3 regions of the Demequina lignilytica genome follow, and region 2 is predicted to be linked to each of the others. Evidence: predicted binding sites of a transcription regulator. Region 2 holds the regulator's gene; each other region holds the start of a gene.
The links. Region 2 encodes LexA, which represses DNA repair genes until DNA is damaged. Its sites were predicted from a motif close to TCGAACANNTGTTCGA; they were not measured.

Region 1 (3,271 bases), on a different contig from region 2:
AGCTCGGCGGCGACAGGCACCAGGTGATCGATGCGCTCGACCGGGTCCTCGAACACCCGCTCGACCGCGATGTCCTCCTCGCTGCGACGCAGCACCGGCGGCGCCAGGTCCTGGCCCGAGGCGAGACGATGCGCCCACGCCCCCACCGGGCCGAACCTCGCGAGGATGTCGGCGAACGGCAGCGACGCCAGGTCGCCCAGGGTGACGATGCCGAGCCTCACCAGCACGCTCGCCAGCCGCTCCGCCTCCTCCCGCTGCGCCTTCTCCATGGCCGCCAGCGCGATCGACTCGACCGACGCCGGAGCCAGGAAGCCCGGAGACCCGCCCGGCGGCACCAGCGCCGACCCCCGCGCGGCCAGCACGGCGGCCAGCAGCCCGTCCGCCATCCCGACGGAGCTCTCGATCCCGGCCTGCTCCGCCACCGAGGTCACCAGCGCCTCGGCCAGCGCCTCCTCGGAGCCGTGGAAGCGCGCCGCGCCGTCCGCGGGGATCATCAGCAGGCCGGGACGGGAGATCTCCACCCCGGAGACGGCCTGCTCGGCGGCGGCGGCGACCGCCTCGAACTGACGGGAGTCGCGCCCCTCGTCGTGCGGCAGCAGCACCAGGTCGGGGCAGGCCCGCTGGGCGAGCCGGCGGGTGCTCCCCCGCCTCACCCCGGCCGCGCGCGCGGCCGCGGACACCGCGACCAGTCCGCGGCCGTGCAGCACCGCCGCGGGGACATCCGCCCCCAGCCCCGCCTCGGTCATGGCCGCGACCACCGGCCAGTCCGGCACCCACAGGACCGCGCGCCTCACCACCGGCACCGGGCTCATGCGGCACCGCCGAGGACCTGGACGGCCGGCATCTGGGCGGGGCGCCGCGCCGGCGCATCCGCGTCGAAGGGCAGCGTCACCAGACGGGTGCCGCCCGACTGACGTCCCCGCACCTCGACCATGAGGTCACGGCCGCGCAGCCGCCCGTCACCCGCGCCGAGCCCGTGCCAGCGCGAGCCGGTCACGGCCAGGGAGACATGAGCGCCCGGCCAGGGTCCGGCGGAGAGGATGACCGCGCCCCGCTCCCGCGCCCGGGAGGCGAGCCGGCGCCGGTCCGCGTCCGACAGCGCGAGCCGTGGCCCCAGCACCACGACGTCCATGCCGTCGACGCAGGCGCCCGCGACCGCCGGCGCCTGCGCGCCCGGATGCGGCACCGACGCCAGCCGGTCCAGGTCGAGACCGCGCCGGGCGGCCGCCACCACGCCGAGCGAGGGCATCCCCACCACCGCCGTCCAGGATCCGGCCGCGGAGGCCGCCGCGACCAGCGACAGGAGCAGCGCCGTGGACCCTTCGACCGCCACCACCCGGCCCCGCCTGAGCCCCTCGGGAAGCAGCTGATCGAGCACGGCGGCCAGCGGCAGCGTGGGCGCGCTCCAGCGATCCCGGGTGGTGCCGACCCGCCGCTGCACGCCCTCGAGCGCGGCGCGTGCGCGGGCGAGCCTGTCCTCCGCCGTCTCCATGCCGTCACCTCCCGGCCCCTCCGAACGCCCCCGCGAGCGGAGGTCGATTCGAACACCTGTTCGAACGTATGGTCGATTATGAACCCGACCTCCGACATCGGCAAGGTGCCTCGTTCCGCGCCGGAGCCCCGGCGCGCGGCGCGCGAAAAAGGGCCTAAGATGACTCTTCATGGCAATGGTGCAAGCGCTTGCATGCGCGCACCCCGTCCCCGCCGGGCGACGGGCACCGCGCACCGTCGCCACCCCGACGTTCCCGCGGGCCACCGCCCCGACCAGGAGGATGCATCGATGACGATGTCCACCCGCACCCGTTGGATCGGCGGCGCCGCCGCCGCGCTCCTGCTCGCCGGCGCCGCCGTCGCCGTCCACCTCGCCACCCGCGGCGAGAGCCCGCACGCGGTCGCCCCGGCGCGCGCCGCGTCGTCCGACCAGGTGCTCTACTTCCTCATGGCCGACCGCTTCGCGGACGGCGACCCCGGGAACAACACCGGCGGCCTGGGCGACGACCCGCTGGTGAGCGGCTTCGACCCGACCGACGCGGGCTTCTACCAGGGAGGCGACCTCGCGGGGGTCGAGCAGCAGCTCGACTACCTCCAGGGCCTCGGCGTCACCGGCGTGTGGATCTCACCGGTGCTCACCAACAAGGCGGTCCAGCCCGAGGACTCCTCCGCCGGCTACCACGGCTACTGGATCACCGACTTCACCTCGGTCGACCCGCACCTGGGCGGGGACGAGGCCCTCGACAGCCTGGTCGACGCCGCGCACGAGCGCGGCATGAAGGTCTTCCTCGACATCATCACCAACCACACCGCGGACGTGATCGGATACGAGGGCGGCGACCGCCTCCCCTACGTCGCGAAGGACGCGCAGCCGTACGTCGATGCGGACGGCGAGGCGTTCGACGACACCGCGGCGGCGGCGACCGGCGGCTTCCCGGAGGTCACCGCATCGTCCTTCCCCCATGCGCCCGTGCTCGCCGCGGGCGAGGAGGAGGCCAAGTCCCCGGCCTGGCTCAACGACGTCACGATGTATCACAACCGCGGCAACACCACCTTCACCGGCGAGGACTCGCAGTACGGCGACTTCTTCGGGCTCGACGACCTCTGGACCGAGAATCCCCAGGTGGTCGACGGCATGACCGCGATCTACGCCGACTGGATCGACGCGGGCATCGACGGCTACCGCATCGACACCGTCCGCCACGTCGACGACGCCTTCTGGGAGTCCTTCATCCCCGGCGTGCTCGAGGCCGCCCGGGACAAGGGCAAGGACGACTTCTTCGTGTTCGGCGAGGTCTACGACGGCTCCCGCGCCTTCACCTCCCGATACACCACCGAGGTGGGGCTGCAGGCGGTGCTCGACTTCCCGTTCCAGGGCGCGGCCCGCGCGTTCGCGTCCGGAAGCGGCCGGGCGACGGACCTCGCCACGTTCTTCGCCGCCGACGACTGGTACACCGACGCGGACTCGAGCGCGACCCAGCTCCCGACCTTCCTGGGCAACCACGACATGGGCCGCTTCGGATCGATGCTGCTCGAGGACAACCCCGCGGCCGACGCCGCCGAGCTGCTCGCGCGCGACGAGCTCGCGCACGCGCTGCTCCTCCTGTCCCGCGGCAACCCGATCGTCTACTACGGCGACGAGCAGGGCCTCACGGGCGAGGGCGGTGACAAGGCCGCACGCCAGCCCCTGTTCGGCACCTCCATCCCGGAGTACCTGGACGACACGCTGATCGGATCGAGCGCCACGCTCGCCGACCCCGTCCTCGACACCGCGCAGCCC
Region 2 (3,271 bases):
GCGCTCGCGCAGATGCCCGGCACGGTCCGCCTCCGCGTCCTTTCCTGACGATCGGACCTCACGCCCCGGCGCGCCGCCCTCGCGGCCGTCGGGGCGTCGCCGTCTGCGCGTGCACAGGCGAGCGGCGGCGCGCCGGGAGCGCCTGCTACGAGCCCGCGGAATCGGACTCGGACGCGGCCGCCTCGGCGTCCTCGGCGCGCAGACGCGCGATCGCGTCCTCGAAGTCGTCGAGCGTCGCGAACGCCTGGTAGACGGACGCGAACCGCAGGTACGCGATCTCGTCGAGCTCCCGCAGGGGCGGGAGGATCGCCAGGCCGATGTCGGGGGCGTCGATCTCCGCCTGACCGTTCGAGCGGAGCGTCTCCTCGACGCGCTGCGCGAGCAGCGCGAGGTCGTCGTCGCTCACCGGCCGGCCCTGGCAGGCCTTCTTGACCCCCGAGACGATCTTGTCCCGGCTGAAGGGCTCCGAGACGCCGTTGCGCTTGACCACCGTGAGGCTCGCCGTCTCCACCGTGGTGAAGCGTCGACCGCAGCTCGGGCACTCGCGCCGGCGCCGGATGCTGGTGCCGTCGTCCGCGGTGCGCGAATCCACGACGCGCGAGTCGCCGTGGCGGCAGAACGGGCAATGCATGCGCTCACTCTGCCATGAACGACGCATGCCACCCAATCGCCGGCCGCTCCCGAATCGCGGCCGGCGCGGGTGACGCCGGGTCGGTCAGCCGGCCACCGGCACGTAGATCTGGTCGCCGGCGCGCAGATCGCTGCCGCTCATGGCGTTCAGCTGCTGGATCTCGACGACCGTGTCGCGCACGTCCTCACCGGGCTCGGTCCGCGAGACCGCGATCCCCCACAGGGTCTCGCCGGAGCCGACCGTGTACGTGTCCGCGACGACCGGCGCGACGTCCCCGGCCTCCGTGGCGAACGCCTGCGGACCCACGACGGCGGCGGCGAGCACCGCGAGCACGAGCGCGAGCACACGGCCGGTGCGGGCGCGTCGAGCCCGGGCCACGGGGTTCTGCGGTGCGTAGATGCTCATGATCGCCTCCTGATTCGAACGCCTGTTCTATCGAACGCTTGTTCTAGTTCTACCATCACGCCCCGACACCCGCAAGACACGCTCGAACATATGTTTGATTTCGCATGGCGGTTGCCCTAGCGTCGTGACACAAGAGGACCACCGGGGTCTGACATCGGATGCGGACCACGAGACGGGAGGCGCGGACCATGGCCCACGACACGACGGACGGGCTCCCGTCCCCTGGCGGCGCCGAGGGCGCCACGGTGCACGAGCTGCGCGACCCCGCCACCGGGCTCACCACCCGCCAGCGCGCGGTGGTCGACTTCATCCGCGCCACGGTCGCGGACCGCGGCTACCCGCCGACGCTGCGGGAGATCGGCGAGGCGGTCGGGCTCACGTCGCCGTCATCGGTCAAGCACCAGCTGGTGGCACTGGAGGCGAAGGGCGTGCTGCGACGCGACCCTCACCGCCCGCGCGCGATCGAGGTGGTCCTGCCCGGCGACGAGCCGCTCGAGGCCGCTCCGCCCGCCGCCGACGAGGCGCCGACGCCGCTGCCGGCGACCGCATCGTCCGCCGACCACATGGCCACGGTGCCGCTGGTCGGACGGATCGCCGCCGGCGGGCCGATCCTCGCGGACCAGGAGGTCGAGGACGTGTTCTCGCTGCCCCGCCAGCTCACGGGCGAGGGCGAGCTGTTCATGCTCAACGTGTCCGGAGACTCCATGATCGACGCCGCGATCTGCGACGGCGACTGGGTCGTGGTACGCCGCCAGCAGAGCGCGGAGAACGGCGACATCGTCGCGGCGCTGCTCGACGACGAGGCGACCGTCAAGACCTTCCGCCGGCGCGACGGCCAGGTCTGGCTCATGCCGCACAACCCCGCGTACACGCCGATCGACGGCACCCACGCCCGCATCATGGGCAAGGTCGTCTCCGTCCTGCGCCGCGTCTGACCTCAGGACGCGGCGAGGCGCCGCAGCGCGCCCAGCGCGATCTCGCGGTCGGTCGTGGGCCACAGGTCGGGCATCGACCGCGCGAGGAACCCCCCGTACCGCGCGGTGGCGAGCCTGGGATCCAGCACCGCCACCACGCCGCGGTCCGATGAGGACCGGATCAGCCGTCCCGCGCCCTGCGCCATGAGCAGCGCGGCGTGCGTGGCGCTCACCGCCATGAACCCGTTGCCCCCGCGCTGCGCGACGTCCTCCGTCCGCGCCTGCGCGATCGGCTCGTCCGGCCGCGGGAACGGGATCCGGTCGATCACCACCAGGCTCGAGGTGCGACCGGGCACGTCGATGCCCTGCCACAGCGACGTGGAGCCGAACAGGCAGGTGCGCTCGTCCTCGGCGAACCGCCGGACCAGCGTCGGAAGCTGGTCGTCGAGCTGGTAGAGCACCGGCACGTCGAGACGCTCCCGCATCGCCTCCGCCGCCTGCTGGGCCGCCCGATGCGAGGAGAACAGGCCGAGCGTGCGCCCGCCGGCGGCCGCGACCAGGGCCTCCAGCTCGTCGAGCGCCGCGGCGGACATCCCGCCCATGCCCGGCTTCGGCAGGTGGCGGGCGACGTAGAGGATCCCCTGGCGCGGGTAGTCGAAGGGGCTGCCGGCGTCGAGCGTCACGGGATCGTCGACTCCCAGATGCCTGGCGATGGCGCCGAAGTCGCCGCCGAGCGCGAGCGTGGCGCTCGTCATCACCGACGCCTTCTCCTCGAGCAGGCGCGTGCGGATCAGGCCGGCGACGTCGAGCGGCGCGGCGACGATGCGCTCGGGCACCTCCGCGTCGTAGTCGCCGTCGCGGGGGGCCAACCAGACGACGTACCGCCCGCTCTCCCCCTGCAGCTCCTCGCAGACGTCGAGGATCTCGCCGAGCGAGGCCGAGGCGATCTTCCCCGCCGATCCGGCCTGCTCGGCGTGCTTCTGCACCTGCGAGGCGATCGCCCGGGCCGCGCCGCGCACCTCCTCGACCGCCGCCGACAGATCGTCCGGCAGACCGAGCCGGAGCCGGCCGACCGTGCTGTCACCGAGCGCACCGTCGAGGTGACGCGCCGCGCGATCCAGGTCCTCGGTGGTGACGCCGCAGCGTCGAGCGGCCCTCGCCGCGCGGTCCACCGAGGCGACCGTGAGCTCGTGGGTGGCCGACGAGGTGATCCGCTGCACCAGCTCGTGAGCCTCGTCGACGATCAGCACGGAGTGCTCGCCCAGCATGTCGTGGCTGGTGGCCTGCACGCCGAGCACCGCGTGGTTGGTGACCACCACGT
Region 3 (3,271 bases), on a different contig from region 2:
CTGGTCGACGTGGACGATCTTGTCGAGCTGGTCGACGCCGGTGATCCGCGTGTGACGGCCCGGCACCTGGCGGGCCCCGTTGAGCGTGTTCGCGAGGCTCGTGTACAGGATGCTGTTGACCAGCGTCGACTTGCCCGAGCCGGACACACCCGTGACGGAGGTGAGGACGCCGAGCGGGAAGTCGACGTCGATGTCCTGCAGGTTGTGCTCGCGGGCGCCGACGACGGTGAGCCGGCGGTTCGGGTCCACCGGGCGGCGCTCCGCCGGCAGCTCGATGGTCCGGCGGCCGGCGACGTAGGCGCCCGTCACCGAGCGCTCGTTGACGAGCAGCTCCTCGTAGGTGCCCGAGTGGACCACCTCTCCGCCGTGCTCCCCCGCGCCCGGGCCGATGTCGACCACCCAGTCCGCGGTGCGGATGGTGTCCTCGTCGTGCTCCACGACGATCAGCGTGTTGCCCAGGTCCCGCAGGCGTGTGAGCGTGTCGATGAGTCGCCGGTTGTCGCGCTGGTGGAGGCCGATGCTCGGCTCGTCGAGCACGTAGAGCACGCCCACCAGCCCCGAGCCGATCTGCGTCGCCAGACGGATCCGCTGCGCCTCGCCGCCCGACAGCGTGCCCGCGGCGCGCGCGAGCGTGAGGTAGTCGAGGCCCACGTCGAGCAGGAAGCCGAGCCGCGCGTCGATCTCCTTGAGCACCTGGACCGCGATCTGCCGACCGCGCTCGTCGAGCTCGGCCGTGAGCAGGAAGTCCCGCGCGTCGGCGATGGAGAGCTCGCAGACCTCCGCGATCGACCGCCCGCCGATGCTCACGGCGAGCACCTCGGGCTTGAGGCGAGTGCCGCGGCAGACCGGGCACGGCACCTCACGCATGTACGACTCGTACTTGTCCCGCGCGAACTCGGACTCCGTCTGCTCGTGCAGGCGCTCGAGCCACGTGATGACGCCCTCGAAGCCGGTCGTGTACTGCCGCTCGCGGCCGTAGCGGTTCCGGAACTTCACGTGGACCTTGTAGTCCTTGCCCGTGAGGATCGCCGCCTGGACGTCCGCCGGGAGGTCCTCCCACGCATCGTCCATCGAGAAGCCCAGGTCCGCGGCGAGCGCGGAGAGCGTGCGGTCGAAGTAGTCGGAGCTGGTGGCGGCCCACGGCGCCACGGCCCCGCCGCGCAGCGAGAGCTGCCGGTCCGGGACCACCAGATCCGGGTCGACCTCGAGCCTGACGCCGATCCCCGTGCACTCGGGGCACGCGCCGTAGGGCGCGTTGAACGAGAACGTGCGCGGCTCCATCTCCTCCAGCGTCAGCACGTGGTCGTTGGGGCAGGCGCGCTTCTCCGAGTAGCGGCGCGGCTCGATCTCGCCGTCGACCGGATCGATCACGACCAGGCCGTCGGCGATGCGCAGCGCGGTCTCCACCGAGTCGGTGAGGCGCTGGCGCACGCCGTCGCGCGCGACCAGGCGGTCGACCACCACCTCGATGTCGTGCTTGAGCTTCTTCTCGAGCTGCGGCGGCTCGCTCAGCTGCACCGTCTCCCCGTCGACCCGGGCACGGGCGAACCCCTGCTGCTGGAGATCCGCGAACAGCTCCGCGTACTCGCCCTTGCGGCCCCGGATCACCGGCGCGAGCACCTGGTAGCGGGTGCCCTCCGGCAGGGCGAGCACCGAGTCCACGATCTGCTGGGGAGTCTGCGCCTGGATCACCTCGCCGCACACCGGGCAGTGCGGCGTCCCGACGCGCGCGAAGAGCAGGCGCAGGTAGTCGTAGACCTCGGTGATGGTGCCGACGGTCGACCGAGGGTTCCGGTTGGTCGACTTCTGGTCGATGCTGACGGCGGGGCTGAGACCCTCGATGAAGTCGACGTCGGGCTTGTCCATCTGGCCAAGGAACTGGCGGGCGTAGGCGCTGAGCGACTCGACGTAGCGACGCTGGCCCTCGGCGAAGATGGTGTCGAAGGCCAGCGAGGACTTGCCGGAGCCGGAGAGGCCGGAGAAGACGATGAGCGAGTCGCGCGGCAGGTCGAGGTCGACACCCTTGAGGTTGTGCTCGCGAGCACCGCGGACGAGGAGACGGTCGTTCACCCGGCCATGCTACGCGGAAACGCCTTCGAACACACGTTCGATCCCGCGTGTCGCGCCCCCTCGGCCGGCCCCGGCCGGCACGCCGGGGTCGGGACGCGGCGCGGCGTGTGCGGCAGGATGAGCCCATGAGCCTCTACGCCGTCCACTACACCTACGACGAGCGCGCCGACGACCGCGCCGCCCGCCGTCCCGAGCACCTCGCGCACTTCCGCGCCCTCGCGGCGTCCGGCCGCTGCCCCGCCATCGGACGCTACGGCGACGCGCTGCAGCCCGGCGCACTGATCGTCCTCGACGTCGACTCGCTCGACGAGGCCGAGCAGATCGTCGCGAACGACCCCTACGTGCTGGCCGGGCTGGTGCCCGAGAGGTCGATCCGCGAGTGGCCCGCCTTCGGGGCGTGGCCGGCCCGTGACTTCCCCGCCTAGCACCCCGCTCCGCGGTCAGTCCTGAGGGTGTCCCTCGCTGTGGTCGGGATGCCGCGGCAGCGTCGCGCCCCGCGTGGACGCGATCAGCGACGCGACGGTGGCGACCGCGATCACCACGATGATCACGCCGAGCGACACCCATGAGGAGATCTCCGGCACGTGGACCGGCTCGCCGCCGTTGATGAACGGCAGCGAGTTCGCGTGCAGCGCCTCGAGCACCAGCTTCACGCCGATGAACGCGAGGATCACCGCGAGGCCGTAGGACAGGTAGACCAGCCGCTCGAGCAGGCCGTCCACGAGGAAGAACAGCTGGCGCAGGCCGAGCAGCGCGAAGGCGTTGGCGGTGAAGACGATGTACGGGTCCTGGGTCAGCCCGAAGATCGCCGGGATGGAGTCGAGCGCGAACAGGACGTCGGTGCCGCCGATCGCGAGGATCACGAGCACCATGGGGGTCACCATGCGCCGTCCCGCCTCACGGATGACGAAGCGCCCGTCGCGGTAGCCGTCGGTCACCGGCAGGTGACGACGCGCCCACCGCACCATCGCGTTCTCCTTGTACTCGACCTCACCCTCCTCGGCGCCGCCCTCCCGAGCGATGACCACGGCCGTGTAGAGCAGGAACGCGCCGAACAGGTAGAAGCTCCAGCTGAACGTGTGGAGCGCGGCCGCCCCGGCGGCGATGAAGACGCCGCGCAGGACCAGCGCGATGGCGATCCCGATCAGCAGCACGCGCTGGCGCTGCTTCGCCGGTACCGCGAAGCGCGACAGGATCACCA

Region 1: a site for LexA is predicted at 1,541-1,556, ahead of imuA' (DnaE2-dependent mutagenesis accessory factor ImuA'). Genes of this name have one in related genera too.
Region 3: a site for LexA is predicted at 2,096-2,111, ahead of uvrA (excinuclease ABC subunit UvrA). Genes of this name have one in related genera too.

What each region holds. Positions count from the first base shown of each region.
Region 1 is NZ_JAUHPZ010000007.1:72,831-76,101, forward strand. Features, by position in the region: gene QQX13_RS10510 (DNA polymerase Y family protein) at 1-812, opposite strand, end outside; gene imuA' (DnaE2-dependent mutagenesis accessory factor ImuA') at 809-1,492, opposite strand; gene QQX13_RS10520 (alpha-amylase family glycosyl hydrolase) at 1,781-3,271, shown strand, end outside.
Region 2 is NZ_JAUHPZ010000010.1:73,127-76,397, forward strand. Features, by position in the region: gene serA (phosphoglycerate dehydrogenase) at 1-48, shown strand, start outside; gene nrdR (transcriptional regulator NrdR) at 146-631, opposite strand; gene QQX13_RS12015 (LysM peptidoglycan-binding domain-containing protein) at 716-1,036, opposite strand; gene lexA (transcriptional repressor LexA) at 1,225-1,971, shown strand; gene QQX13_RS12025 (ATP-dependent DNA helicase) at 1,974-3,271, opposite strand, start outside.
Region 3 is NZ_JAUHPZ010000007.1:8,850-12,120, forward strand. Features, by position in the region: gene uvrA (excinuclease ABC subunit UvrA) at 1-2,070, opposite strand, end outside; gene QQX13_RS10250 (YciI family protein) at 2,196-2,495, shown strand; gene QQX13_RS10255 (TerC family protein) at 2,511-3,271, opposite strand, start outside.